DNA from 2 places in the Halomonas sp. 707D4 genome. Region 1 is predicted to be linked to the other one. Evidence: predicted binding sites of a transcription regulator. Region 1 holds the regulator's gene; the other holds the start of a gene.
What was found. The regulator LexA, encoded in region 1, represses DNA repair genes until DNA is damaged. The targets are predictions, from matches to a motif close to TACTGTNTANNTANACAGTA.
Positions count from the first base shown of each region.

Region 2: recN (DNA repair protein RecN) is a predicted target of LexA. The motif match lies at 7,896-7,915, and genes of this name have one in related genera.

Region 1 covers NZ_JAMZBD010000247.1:136-4,353, reverse strand. Annotated here, with positions in the region: partial or broken gene BIS11_RS11175 (ribonuclease J) at 1-742, opposite strand, end outside; gene purU (formyltetrahydrofolate deformylase) at 1,004-1,858, shown strand; gene lexA (transcriptional repressor LexA) at 1,925-2,599, opposite strand; gene BIS11_RS11160 (TetR/AcrR family transcriptional regulator) at 2,819-3,496, shown strand; gene BIS11_RS11155 (L,D-transpeptidase) at 3,474-4,004, shown strand; partial or broken gene BIS11_RS11150 (glycoside hydrolase family 3 N-terminal domain-containing protein) at 4,070-4,218, shown strand, end outside.
Region 2 covers NZ_JAMZBD010000005.1:9,570-20,005, reverse strand. Annotated here, with positions in the region: partial or broken gene BIS11_RS00520 (cytochrome c) at 1-60, opposite strand, end outside; gene BIS11_RS00515 (GMC family oxidoreductase) at 57-1,820, opposite strand; gene BIS11_RS00510 (gluconate 2-dehydrogenase subunit 3 family protein) at 1,827-2,594, opposite strand; gene BIS11_RS00505 (DMT family transporter) at 2,766-3,671, opposite strand; gene dnaJ (molecular chaperone DnaJ) at 3,794-4,936, opposite strand; gene dnaK (molecular chaperone DnaK) at 5,043-6,974, opposite strand; gene grpE (nucleotide exchange factor GrpE) at 7,102-7,746, opposite strand; gene recN (DNA repair protein RecN) at 7,943-9,616, shown strand; gene fur (ferric iron uptake transcriptional regulator) at 9,723-10,133, opposite strand; gene BIS11_RS00475 (outer membrane protein assembly factor BamE) at 10,206-10,436, shown strand, end outside.

The DNA.
Region 1 (4,218 bases):
GGTAGCCAAGCCCGCGCGCCACGCTCACCATGCGCTCCATCGAGCGCCCCATCAGGCTCACCCGGCGCCCGTTTCGTGCCGCCGCCTGGCCGATCGCCCACACCCGCGCCAGGTTGCTGGCAAAGCAGGAAACCACCACGCGCCCCTCGCACTCCTTGAGCGTCTGTTCCAGGGCCTTGGCCACCGCGCCTTCGCTGCCCGCGCTGCCGGGCAGCGGCGCATTGGTGGAGTCGCCCACCAGCAGATCGATCGGCGCGAGCGCCTGAAAGTGGCTCGGGTCGACGCAGGCGCCGATCAACGGCTCCGGGTCGAGTTTCCAGTCACCGGTATGCAGCACCCGATGGTCACCGGCCTGCATCATGATCGCGCAGCTCTCGGGAATCGAGTGGGTCATCAGCAAGTAGCGCAGCGTGAACGGGCCTTCCTCGAGCGCCTCGCCTGGTTCGATCACGCGAATCGCTGCGCTCGACAGGCTGTGTTCGGCGAACTTGTGGCGCAGAAGTCCCGCTGCCAGGGGCGTGGCGTAGATCGGGCACTGCCACTTGGGCCACAGCCAGGCGACCGCGCCGATATGATCCTCGTGGCCGTGGGTGATGAACAGCGCCTTGGGCGCGATCGCGAGTTCTTCAAGTGTCCGGGTATTGGGCACCTGGAGCGGTGCGCTCGGCAGGTCCTGGCGAATCATCATGCCGCAATCGATGGCGATCCAGTGATCGCCATGGCCATATAGCGTCAGGTTCATTCCTATTTCACCGCAGCCACCCAGCGGCAGAATACGCAAGGGTGGGCGGCGACGGGGACGAAGTTGAACGCGTGATGGATCCATTGATTTTGAACAGCCTGAAAAGTAAGACTTTAACTATACGGTGTGCGGAGGCGGCTAACAATGATCGCAATGCCTCGGATCGCCGCTTGCGCTACACTAGCGCCCTTGCCGGGTAGAGCGCCGGCAGGGCCTGACAGCGGGCCATGTTTTTAGAGTGCATTCACGTCGAGTCTATTTATGTCGCATTATTACCGTCTAGTGGTTTCCTGCCCCGATCAGGTGGGCATCGTCGCCCGCGTGTCAAGCTTCATCGCCCAGCATGGTGGTTCCATTACCGAAGCGAGCCAGCATTCGGACCTGCAGACCGGGCGCTTCTTCATGCGCTACGAGATCCTCGCCGACTCCATCGGCATGAGCGCCGATGAACTCGAAAAGGCGTTCGCGCCGATCGCCGCCACCTTCGACATGCAGTGGGCGCTGGTGGATACCCAGAAGCGCCGCAACGTGGTGATCATGGTCTCCAAGGAGTCGCACTGCCTGGTGGATCTGCTCTACCGCTGGCAGGCCGGCGAGCTCGACTGCAACATCGTCGGCATCATCTCGAACCACCCGGACATGCGGGCGCTTTCCGAGTGGTACGAGATTCCCTATTTCCATATCGCCGTGGACCCGACGAACAAGCAGGCCTCCTTCGATGCCGTCCAGGCGCAGATCGAGGCGCTCGGGGCGGACTGCATCGTGCTCGCCCGCTACATGCAGATCCTGCCGCCGGCGCTCTGCGAGCACTACGCCGGGCAGATCATCAACATCCACCACAGCTTTTTACCGTCCTTCGCCGGGGCCAAGCCGTACCACCAGGCCTACGCCCGGGGCGTGAAGCTGATCGGCGCGACCTGCCACTACGTGACCGAGGAGCTCGATGCCGGGCCGATCATCGAGCAGGACATTCACCGCGTGAGCCACTGCCATACGCCGGCGGATCTGGTGCGTTTCGGTCGCGACGTGGAGAAATCGGTGCTGGCCCGCGGGCTGCGCTGGCATCTCGAGGATCGGGTGCTGATCGACGGCAACAAGACCGTGGTGTTCGGCTGATAGAAACGAAAACGGGGCGCAATGCCCCGTTCTCGATTGCAAGCGTCGGCCGAAGGCCGAGACTTCCTAGCCCAGCGCCTGACCGCTGCCGCCGCGAATCACGCCGACGCCGACCCCTTCGATGTCGAGCTGCTGAGTGCGCAGGTCGATCTCGATGGGGGCGAAGTCGCTGTTCTCCGCCAGCAGCGTCACCTGGTGGCCGTCGCGCTTGAAGCGCTTGACGGTCACTTCGTCCTCGAGGCGCGCCACCACGATCTGGCCATCGCGTACCCGCTCGGTGCGGTGCACGGCGAGCAGGTCACCTTCCAGAATGCCGATGTCCTTCATCGAGAGCCCGCGCACGCGCAGCAGGTAGTCGGCCTTGGGCGTGAAGTACTCCGCGGGCAGCGGACAGTAGCGGTCGATGTGTTCCGCCGCGAGAATGGGGCTGCCTGCCGCCACCTCGCCGATGATCGGCAGCCCGCTGGTATTGGTATCCGCTGAATCGTTGGCGGCCGGGGCGGTGTCCGGCGCGTCGGCGCCTTCCTGGTTGGGCAGACGGATGCCGCGCGAGGTGTGGCGAATGATGCGGATCGCCCCCTTGCGCTCGAGTGCGCGCAGGTGCTCCTCGGCGGCATTGGGAGAGCGAAAACCGAGCGCCTTGGCGATTTCCGCGCGCGTCGGCGGGTAGCCGTAGTCGTTCATGGTCTTGACGATGAAGTCGAACACGTGCTGTTGACGAACGGTAAGCGGGCGTGACATGGCGCTCTCCAGGGTAAACGGGTAACTAAAAAGATGACAGTCGGAACATGTGTTTAAGTATACAGTATGTCTCTGTATCCAGTATATGACCTAAGCCCCGGTTTATAAAGCGCGCGCTGGCTTTCTCGGGCCAGAACCCGTCGTTTTGACGATTGAGCCCGGAGCGTGAATGGCCTACTATGCCGCGATGTTTTAAACACTCGTTTTCTGGAGGACGCCATGGCGCAGTCAGATACGGTCACGCGTATCCTCGATACCGCAGAGGTGCTGTTCGCCGAGCGTGGCTTCGCCGAAACCTCGCTGCGCAACATCACCAGCAAGGCGCGGGTGAACCTGGCCGCCGTGAACTACCATTTCGGGTCGAAGAAGGCGCTGATCCAGGCCGTGTTCGCCCGCTATCTCGATCCGTTCAGCGAGCGCTTCCATGCGGCGCTCGACGAGCTGCAGGCGCATCATGGCGAGCAGCAGATTCCCCTTGAGGTGCTGCTCGAGACCATGGCGACCACGGTGCTGACGGTGCCCGCCGAGCGCAACAGCCTCAAGGTCTTCATGCGCCTGTTGGGGCTGGCCTACAGCCAGGCCCAAGGGCACCTGCGCCGCTACATCCAGGAGCAGTACGGCGATGTCTTCACCCGTTTCGTCGAGCTGGTACGCCAGGCAACCCCGGGGCTTCCCGATGCCGAACGCTTCTGGCGGCTGCACTTCATGCTCGGTACGGTGATCTTCACGCTTTCCGGGCTCGACGCGCTGCGCGACATCGCCGACAAGGAGTACGGCGAGCAGGTGTCGATTCGCGATCTCGTGCGCCGCCTGCGCCCGGTGGTGGTCGCCGCCATGCACGCGCCGTTGCCCACCGCCCTCGAGGAGCCCGCCCATGCTCACCCCGAAGCTGGCTGAGCTGCCGCCGGCAGAGGATGCCTGGATCGAGATCGACTGCCAGTCGCAGGAGCTGTGCCTCTGGCAGGGGCGAGACGTGATCCACGCGTGCGCCATCTCCACCGGCATCAATGGCGTCGGCGAGGAGGAGGGGAGCGGGCGCACCCCGCGCGGCTGGCACTACGTGCGCGCCGCCATCGGCGAAGGCCTGCCGGAGAACGCGGTATTTCGCGGGCGGCGCTTCACCGGTGAAGTGTTCACCCCGGCGCTTGCCCAAGCGCACCCGGAGCGTGACTGGATCCTCACCCGCATCCTGTGGCTCTGCGGGCTCGAGCGCGGCGTCAACCGCGGCGGGCGCGTCGATTCCCAGCGCCGCTACATCTACCTGCACGGCACGCCCGCTGACGAGCCGATGGGCGTCGCCGCCTCCCACGGCTGCATCCGGGTGCGCAATGACGATCTCCTGACGCTGTTCGCCGCCGCGCCCCCCGGAACGCCGGTCTGGCTTCACGGCGAGAACCCGGCGTGACGGCGGATTTTGCCTGAGCGCGCCGATCGACTAGAATTGGCGCCCGTTTCGTTGGATCTAAGCTCATGACACAATCGCTTGGCCCGGTCATGCTCGACCTGGAAGGCCCCTCCCTCACGGCTGCCGAAAGGACCCTGCTGCGCGATCCCGCCGTCGGCGGCGTCATCCTTTTCGCGCGCAACGTCGAGAACGCCGAGCAGGTTCGTCGGCTGTG
Region 2 (10,436 bases), on a different contig from region 1:
GCTGGCGGCCAGCGCCGACAGCGGCAGCAGCGCGAGTGTGACCCCGGTGAGCGTTTTCATGAAATCATCTCTCCCGGGTTTCTCAGGTAGCGGTTGACGATGCCGTGGGCGGCCTTGAAGGCGAGCGCCCCGACCGTGCCGGTGGGGTTGTAGCCCGGGTTTTGGGGAAACGCCGAGGCGCCGACCACGAACAGGTTGGGCACGCCCCACACCTGCAAGTGCTTGTTCACCGAGCTGTTGCTCGGGTCCGCCCCCATGACGAAGCCGCCCACCACGTGGGAGGACTGGTAGGGCCGCCCGTCCCAGGGGCCGGTGCGCGGGTTGGCGACGATCTGGCGCGGATTCATCCGCCGGGCGACCTCGGCGGTCTTGTCGGTGACGTACTGCGCCATGCGCAGATCGTTGTCGGTGAAGTCGAAGGTGATGCGCAGAAGCGGCCGCCCCAGCCGGTCGCGGTAGGTGGGGTCCAGCGACAGGTAGTTGTTGGGCGAGGAGTAGTTGCTCGCCTCGCAGCCGATCGACATGGTGCTCTTGTAGTTGTCGACGGTGGTACGCTTCCAGTTCGAGCCCCAGCGCGGCGTGCCGGGCGGCGTCGGGCGCGCGTTGATCGGCGCCGCGCCGATCGGCGTCACGCGCATGCTGCCGCCACCGAAGAAACCGAGCCCCGCGTGGTCGAAGTTGTCGTTGTTGAAGTCGTCGATGCCCATGCCCACGGCGCCTGCGCCGATGAACGGGTTGAAGTTCTTGTCATCGAAGAACAGCTGCACGTTGTTGGCGGTCTGGTAGGCGTAGTTGCGCCCGGTGGTGCCTTGGCGCGTGGCCGGGTCGTAGGCCTGGCCGATGTTCGAGGTGAGCATCAGGCGCACGTTCTCGAAGGTGAAGGCGGCGACGACGACGATCTCGGCGGGCTGCTCCCAGCGTCGTCCGGCGGAGTCGACGTAGATGATGCCGGTGGCGCGGCGCCCGCTTGAGTCGGTGGTGACCTCGAGCACCTCGCAGTGGGTGCGCGCCTCGAAGTTCTCCTTGCGGATCAGCGCCGGCAACACCGTGGTGATGGCGCTCGCCTTGGAGTAGTTGGCACAGCCGTAGTTGGTGCAGAAACCGCAGAAAGTGCACGGCCCCATGGTCACGCCGAGCGGGTTGGTGTAGGCCTCGGAGACCAGCGACGACGGCACCGGGAACGGGCTGTAACCCATCTCGCGGGCGGTCTCGGCGAACAGCGTCGGCGAGTAGGGCTGCCTGAGCGGCGGCGTCGGGTAGTCGCTCGAGCGCACGCCCTCGAAGGGGTTGCCGCCCTGCTGCGGGCCGCTTTTGAGCTGCCCGGCCCGGCCGGAGGTGCCGGCCACCTTCTCGAAGGCGTCGTAGAAGGGCTCCATCTCGTCCCAGTCGGTGCCCCAATCCTGCAAGGAGAGCTCGTCGGGAATCGCATCCGCCCCGTAGCGCTCCTCGAGGTGGCTGCGCAGGCGAAACTCCTCGGGCTGGAAACGAAAGGTGATCCCCGCCCAGTGGTTGCCCGCCCCACCGGTGCCGTTGCCCGGGTGGAACGAGCCCCACTTGCGCATCGGCAGCGCCGTCTGCGACGGCGTGTTGCGCATGGTGATGGTGTTCTGGGCGGTGCGCAGCATCAGCTCCTGACGCTGAGCGTAGCGCAGCTCGTCGGTGACCGAGGCGATGTTGAAATCCTTGGCGGTATCGCGCCAGGGGCCGCGTTCGACGCCGACGACCCTGAGGCCCGCGTCGACGAGTTCGTTGGCGATGATCGCCCCGGCCCAGCCGAGCCCGACCACCACCGCGTCCGTGGGAGGTAGTTTGGTTGCCATGTTCGCTTATCCCTGCGCTTGCCAGTCGGAACGCCCGCCGATGCTCACCGGCGTGAACGCCAGGTCTTCGTTGTGTCGCTCGATGTAGTCGCGGTAGTCGTAGCGGGCGCCGGGAAAGCCGAGCATCTTCCAGGACGCCATGTCACGATTACCGCCGTACAAGGGGTCGGCGAAGAAGCCTTCCATGGTGTTGGTGAGCACCAGCTCGAAAAAGAGTTGGCTGTCGATATTGTCGAGCTGAATCCGCTCCTGCTCGAGCTGGGAAAGGATCTGGTCGCGCCGGTCGGCCTCGAGCTCGGCAAAGCGCGCGTCGTGCTCGCGGCGGCAGTGGTCGTCGAGGGCGGCAAGGCCGATGCGGTAGCGCTGGCCCGGCGTGAGGGGGGACTGGTCGCCCTGCTCGGGCGTGCCGTCCTGGAAGGGGCCGTGCATGTAGAGGCGCTCGAAGCCGCCGTAGGCACCGGCCAGCTGGCGGTCGATGAAGATCGCGCAGCCTGCTTCCTTGCCGCTGATGCTCAGGTCATCCGCCGGGATCAGCCGCTCGACGATCGCCTCGACGGTCGCCGCCTCCTCCTCGGTGAAGAACTGCCAGCCGGCGCTTTCGTCCACCGGCTCGACGGCCACGTTGGCCAAGGGTTTCCATTCCGGGGTGCCTCGAAACGTCAGCGCCTGGGCGGCGCCCGGGGCAGCGGCACCGACCAGCAGCGCCGCCGACGACCCCAGTAGCTCCCTGCGGGTCAGCCCCCCGGAGGTAGCAGGCTCGTCTCTCTTTTTCATCACGGTTCCCTTTTTTCGTTTCAGCCCGCCGCGTGCAAAGGCCGCAACGGATCGATAGATAGCCGGGCAGAACTCATAACCTGCTAACTATTAGCCTGAAACATAGGAGACGCGACAATACACCGCAAATACAAAGGGCAATTTAGTTCGAAAAAGTGTCTGGCCGTATCTCTAGCGCCTTCGGCGACGCCGAAAGCCAAGCCCTCGTCCTTCGAGCGAGGCCAGCGCCACGCCGGCCAGCATCAACGGCAGCGCCAGGAGGAAGCCGCTGGAGATGGGAATGCCGAACAGCACCCAGTCGGCGGCGATCGGCCATACCAGCGCCACGTACTCGAAGGGGGCCAGCTTCGACACCTCGGCGTAGCGAAACGCCAGCGTCATGGCGATATGCCCCGCCCCGCCGAACAGCCCCGACAGCACCAGCAGCGCAAACTCGTTGCCGGTCAGCGGCGTCCACCCCAGCGGCCACGTGGCGAGCCCGGCCAGCGCCGACACCACGATGAAGTAGAACGCGATGGAGCCAGCGGTTTCGGTGCGCGAGATATGGCGAATGGTGAGCAGGGCGCCGGCGGTCAAAAGCGCCCCGATGGTGCCGAGCGCATAGCCCAGAAGCCGCCCGTCGCTACTGCCCGCGCCCAGCTGGGGCACCACCAGCACCGCCATGCCGAGAAGTGCGAGCACGATGGCGCCGGCGCGGTAGAACGAGAACCTCTCGCCGAGCAGTAGCACGCCGCCCATGGCCATGAAGATCGGCGAAAGCTGCACCAGGAGTGTGGCCTCGGCTACCGGCAGAAACGCCACCGACGAGAACGAGAAGAACATCGCCGTCGCCCCCAGCCCCGAGCGCAGCAGATGCCCGAGCGGTCGCCGGGTCGCGAGCGCCCCGGGAAACTCGCGGCGCACCATCAGAAAGATCACGATCGGGATCAGCGCGAACAGCGAGCGAAAGAAGATCGACTGGCCCACCGGCACCGTGTCGCTCACCGCCTTGATGCACACGAACATGCCGGTGAACATCACCCCCGACAGCACGCGAAGAAAGATGCCCAGCCCCGGGCGATCCTGCAATCCAGTCATGACCGACGTCCTTGAAAACAAAAAAGTCCCCGGTGGGTACCGGGGACTTCGTACGCTAACGGCGAACGCCTCGCGGCGCTACCGAAACAGTGGCGACATCGCAGCGAGTCTGCCTGGAAACCTTACGGCTTCATCTCTTCGAAGAACTTCTTCACGCTGTCGAAGAAGCCGGTCTTCTTCGGCGAGTGGCTGTGGCTGTTGCTGCCGTCGAAGCTCTTCTGGAGCTGGCGCAGCAGGTCCTTCTGCTCGTCGTTGAGGTTGACCGGGGTCTCGATCACCACCTTGCAGAGCAGATCGCCCGGGGCGCCGCCGCGCACGGGCTTGACGCCCTTGCCGCGCAGGCGGAAGAGCTTGCCGGTCTGGGTCTCCGGCGGGATCTTGAGCTTCACGCGGCCATCCAGCGTCGGCACTTCGAGCTCGCCGCCGAGGGCAGCGTCGACGAAGTTGATCGGCACGTCGCACTGCAGGTGCTTGCCGTCACGATGGAAGATCGGGTGCGACTTGATCGCTACCTGAACGTAGAGATCCCCCGCCGGGCCGCCGTTGACGCCGGACTCGCCCTCGCCGTTCAGGCGAATGCGATCGCCGGTATCCACGCCGGGCGGAATCTTGACCGAGAGCGTGCGGGTCTCGCGTACGCGGCCTTCGGCGTTGCACTTGTGACACGGCACCTTGATCTGCACACCGGTACCGTGACAGGTCGGGCAGGTCTGCTGCACGGCGAAGAAGCCCTGCTGCATGCGCACCTGACCCATGCCCTGACAGGTCGGGCAGGTGTCCTTGGTGGTACCGGGCTCGGCGCCGTCGCCATCGCAGCGGTCGCAGGTGATGTGACGCGGCACGCGGATGTCGACGGTGGTGCCGGCCACCGCGCTTTCCAGGTCGAGCTCGAGGTTGTAGCGCAGGTCAGAGCCGCGCGCTGGAGCGTTGGGTCCGCGACGCCGACCGCCGCCTCCGCCGAAGATATCGCCGAACACGTCGCCGAAGATGTCGCTGAAGTCGCCCGCGCCACCGCCGCCGAAGCCGCCACCGCCCTGGCCATCCACACCGGCATGGCCGAACTGATCATAAGCGGCGCGCTTCTGCTCGTCGCTGAGTACTTCGTAGGCATCGGAGACGTCGCGGAATTTCTCTGCGGCGGTCTCGTCGTCCGGGTTGCGGTCAGGGTGGAATTTTTGCGCCAGGCGGCGGTAGGCCTTCTTGATCTCTTTCTGATCGGCCCCTTTTTCAACACCCAGGACTTCGTAGTAATCGCGCTTGGACATGGGTCCCACGCCTCCTGGTCAATTCGTTACGTGATGAGGGTCGGCTCGGAAACGCCGACGCGGGAGCTGGCCCCCGCGTCACCGTTTTCCTTGGCAGAAAGAGACGTTACTGCTTCTTCTGCTCGTCTTTCACTTCTTCGTACTCGGCGTCGACCACGTCGTCCTCGGGCTTGGACGCGGCTTCCTCGGCGCCTTCACCGCCCGCCTGGGCGGCGTCCGCCTGCTCGGCGTACATCTTCTGAGCCAGCTGGCCGGAGGCTTCGGTCAGCGCATCCAGTTTCTTCTGGATGTCGTCCTGGTCGTCGGTCTTGACCGCGGCTTCCAGGTCGCTGATGGCGCTTTCGATGGCCTGTTTCTCGTCGTCGGTCGCCTTGTCGCCGGCCTCTTCCAGGGTCTTGCGGGTGGCGTGGATCATGCCGTCCGCCTGGTTGCGCAGCTGGACCAGCGCCTCGAACTTCTTGTCCTCGTCGGCGTGGGCCTCGGCGTCGCGCACCATCTGATCGATCTCTTCATCGGACAGGCCGCTCGAGGCCTTGATGACGATGGACTGCTCCTTGCCGGTCGCCTTGTCCTTCGCGGAGACGTTCAGGATGCCGTTGGCGTCCAGATCGAAGGCGACCTCGATCTGCGGCACGCCGCGCGGGGCCGGCGGAATGTCGCTGAGATCGAAACGACCCAGTGACTTGTTCTGTGCGACCTGCTTGCGCTCGCCCTGGGCCACGTGGATGGTCACGGCGGTCTGGTTGTCATCCGCGGTGGAGAAGGTCTGGGTCTTCTTCGTCGGGATGGTGGTGTTCTTCTCGATCAGCGGGGTCATCACGCCACCCAGGGTCTCGATGCCCAGGGTCAGCGGGGTGACGTCCAGCAGCAGCACGTCCTTGACGTCGCCGCCCAGCACGCCGCCCTGGATCGCGGCACCGACGGCCACGGCTTCATCCGGGTTGACGTCCTTGCGCGCGTCCTTGCCGAAGAACTCGGCGGCTTTCTGCTGCACCATCGGCATGCGGGTCTGGCCGCCGACCAGGATCACCTCGTCCACCTCGGAGGCGGAGAGACCGGCATCCTTGAGCGCCATCTTGCAGGGCTCGAGGGAGCGCTGCACCAGGTTCTCGACCAGTGATTCCAGCTTGGCGCGGGTCACCTTGACGTTGAGGTGTTTCGGGCCGGTGTTGTCCGCCGTGATGTAAGGCAGGTTCACATCGGTCTGCTGGGCGCTGGAAAGCTCGATCTTGGCCTTCTCGGCGGCTTCCTTCAGGCGCTGCATGGCCAGGTTGTCGCCGGACAGGTCGATGCCGCTGTCGGACTTGAACTGGTCGACCAGGTAGTTGATCAGCGCCAGGTCAAAGTCTTCGCCGCCCAGGAAGGTGTCGCCGTTGGTGGCGAGTACTTCGAACTGGGTCTCGCCGTCGACGTCGGCCACTTCGATGATCGAGATATCGAAGGTACCGCCACCCAGGTCGTAGACCGCGATGGTCTTGTCGCCGCGCGACTTGTCCATGCCGTAGGCGAGTGCTGCGGCGGTCGGCTCGTTAATGATGCGCTTGACGTCGAGGCCGGCGATGCGGCCGGCGTCCTTGGTCGCCTGACGCTGGCTGTCGTTGAAGTAGGCCGGGACGGTGATGACCGCCTCGGTGACCGTTTCACCGAGGTAGTCCTCGGCGGTCTTCTTCATCTTTTTCAGCACTTCGGCGCTGACCTGGGGCGGGGCCATCTTCTTGCCCTTCACTTCCACCCAGGCGTCGCCGTTGTCGGCTTCGGCGATCTTGTAGGGCACCATCTTGATGTCCTTCTGAACGACGTCGTCCTTGAAGCGACGGCCGATCAGACGCTTGATGGCGTACAGGGTATTTTCCGGGTTGGTGACCGCCTGGCGCTTGGCCGCCTGGCCGACCAGCGTCTCGCCATCGTCGGTGTAGGCGATGATGGACGGCGTGGTGCGGCCGCCCTCGGCGTTTTCGATGACCTTGGCGCTATCGCCGTCGAGAACCGCCACGCAGGAGTTGGTGGTGCCCAGGTCAATACCAATGATGCGTCCCATAGCAAAAACCTCGAATTCGGTGGTGACAAAAAGTGCAATCGGTCTGCGGCAGCGCCGCGGGTTGGCCTTTATCTGGGGGCCGCCCGGTACTTTTCAAGGGGCGATATCGCAATATCGCCGGATCACATCAGCCGGCTTTCTGGCTGACCACGACCATCGCCGGGCGCACCAGTCGACCGTTGAGCAGATAGCCCTTCTGCATGACATCCATCACGGTGTTGGGCTCGAGATCCGGGTTGGGCACCATGGCCATGGCCTCGTGGACCTGCGGGTCGAAGGGCTCGCCGTGGGGCTCGACGCTTTCGACGCCGAATTTCTGGAGCACGTCGAGCTGCATCTTGAGCGTCATGGACACGCCCTCGCGATGCGCATCGGATGCGTCTTCCTGCATGCTCTCGAGCGCCTTCTCGAGGCCATCGACCACCGGCAGCAGCTCCTTGACGAACTTCTCCAGCGCGAACTTGCGCGCCTTGTCGGCTTCGGCCTCGGCGCGGCGGCGCACGTTCTGCGCCTCGGCGGCGGCGCGCAGCGCCTGGTCCTTGGCTTCCGCCAGGCTCTGTTCGAGCTCCTCGACCTGGGCGGCCAGCACGTCGGCCTCCGGGTTGCCCGTGCCGTCGCCCATCAGGTCGCCATCGAGCACCGGGCCGTCGTCCAGCACGCCATCGATGTCGCCTTCCACCAGACGCTCCTCGTCGACCTGCTCGGTCACGTCGGCTTCCTGCTCCTGGCGGGCCAGCTCGTCATCCAACGGGGTTTGCGGTTCTTTTGCCATGCCGTGCTCCTAAATGAGGTAGCGGCGCCGCGCGCGGCAGCCTACGTTGAAAAGGGTTGTAAGTTCGCCTGCACGCTATATGGGGGCCTTCCCGGGCATCTCAAGAGGGGCATTGAAGTGAGTTATCGACTACTGTATAAAACACCAATTATTGTATAAGCATCCAGTTTCTATAGAGCCCTGCCTAGGAGGCCCTATGCTGACCCAGCTAGTGATCCAGGATTACGCGATCGTCGATCGCCTAGAGCTTGATCTGACCCATGGCATGACCGCCATCACCGGCGAGACCGGGGCGGGCAAATCCATCCTGCTGGGGGCGCTGGGGCTGTGCCTTGGCGAGCGCGCCGAGGCCGGAAGCGTGCGCCATGGCTGCGAGCGCACCGATCTGTCGGCAAGCTTCGACATCGCCCACCTGCCGGCGGCCATCGAGTGGCTCGAGGCCCGCGAGCTCTCTTCGGAAGAGTGCCTGCTGCGCCGCGTGGTGAGCGCCAACGGCCGCTCCAAGGCGTGGATCAACGGCCAGCCGGTGACCATCGCCGACCTCAAGGCGCTGGGCGAGCTCTTGATCCAGGTGCACGGCCAGCACGCCCACCAGGCCTTGATGCGCGAAGAGACCCACCTGGTGCTGCTCGACGACTACGCGGGGCTTCGCGAGCGGCGCCAGCAGCTCGGCGACACCTACAAGCAGTGGCGAAGCGCCAGGACGCGGCTCAAGCAGAGCCGCGAGGCGGGCAGTGAAGTGGAGGCCAAGCGCCAGCTGCTGCGCTATCAGGTCGAAGAGCTCGATCAACTGGCGCTGGCCGAGGGCGAACTCAAGACCCTGGAGGAGGAGCAGCACACCCTGGCCCACGCCGAGGAGACGCTGCGCGAGACCCAGTTCGCCGCGGAGTGCTGCGAAAGCGACGATGGCGGAGCGCTGTCGCTGCTCAACCAGGCCCATGCGCGGCTCAGCGCCCTGCCCGGCAGCGACAAGGGCGTGCTGGCCAATACGCTCGCCATGCTTTCGGACGCCCGCATTCAGGTGGAAGAGGCCGCCGGCGAACTCGCCCGCTTCGCCGACACCACCGAACTCGACCCGGAGCGTCTGGCCTGGGTGGACGAGCGCCTGACCGACGTGCACCGCATCGCGCGCAAGCACCACGTCGCACCGGAGGAGCTCTGCGCGCTTCACCAGTCGCTGACCCGCGAGGTCGCCCAGCTCGAGGCCAGCGACGAGGATCTCGAGACGCTGAGTAATCGGGTGGCGGAGCTTCGCGAGCGCTACCGCGAACAGGCCAAGACCCTCAGCGAGGCGCGCCAGAAGGCCGCTGGGCGTCTGGGCAAGGAGGTTCAGCAGCAGCTGGCGTTTCTGGCCATGGGCAAGGCGCGCTTCGAGGTGGCGGTATCACCGCGCGAGACGCCGAGCCAGGAGGGTCTCGACCAGGTGCAGTTTCTGATCAGCGCCAACCCGGGTCAGCCCGCGCGCCCCTTGACCAAGGTCGCCTCCGGGGGCGAGCTTTCGCGCATCAGCCTGGCGATCCAGGTCGTCGCGGCCAGCCACTCCACCATCCCCAGCCTGGTGTTCGACGAGGTGGACGTGGGCATTTCCGGCGCCACGGCGGAAATCGTCGGCCAGCTTCTGCGCAAGCTGGGCGAAAACGGCCAGGTGATGACCGTGACCCACCTGCCCCAGGTAGCCGCGCAAGCCCATCAGCACCTGCATATTGAAAAGCGCGCCAAGCGCGACAGTACCCTGACCCACATGGCGCTGCTCGACGAGCAGGGCCGCATCAGCGAGCTGGCCCGCATGCTGGGCGGGGTCACGCTTTCAGAACAGACCCTGGCCCACGCCCGCGAGATGCTGAACGCCAGCCAGCGCCGCCCGCACTGACACCGCGTACTTTCACCGCACACTTTCCCAGAAACCAAAACGCCCCCGTCGATCGATCGACGGGGGCGTTTTCTTGCCGGCTGCGCAGCAAACGGTCAGCGTGGCGTCACGCCTTGGGCCGCACGTACAGCACCAGCGCGTGATCGATCAGCTCGAACCCGTGCTCTTCGGCAATCTCCTGCTGACGACGCTCGATGATCTCGTCGACGAACTCGATGATCTCGCCGCTATCCAGGCACACCATGTGGTCGTGATGCTCCTCCTGGGTCATCTCGAACACCGCGTGGCCGCCGTCGAAGTTGTGACGGATCACCAGTCCCGCCGTCTCGAACTGCGTCAGCACGCGATAGACGGTGGCAAGGCCCACGTCCTCGCCCGCATCGATCAGTGTCTTGTACACTTCTTCTGCGCTAAGGTGGTGCTGACCCGAAGCATTTTCGAGGATCTGCAGGATCTTGACGCGCGGCAGGGTCACTTTCAGCCCGGCTTTGCGCAGTTCATGGTTCTGATCGGCCATGGTTGCTCTTCGCAGTAACAGGTTAGGTCGGGTATGATCGACCGAAACCACGATAGTGAAGAACAGGCCCAAATGCAAAAATTGACACGAATCATTACGCTTTCCGTCGCCCTGACCGTCGTCAGCGGCTGCAGCTACGTCGGCGTCTACAAGCGCGACATCCCCCAGGGCAACCTGGTGACCCAGGAGATGGTCAGCCAGCTCCAGCCGGGCATGACCCAGGAGCAGGTCACCTACGTCATGGGGCGGCCGCTTCTGGAAGCGCCCTTCGACTCTCGCGAGTGGGATTACGTCTACCGCCTC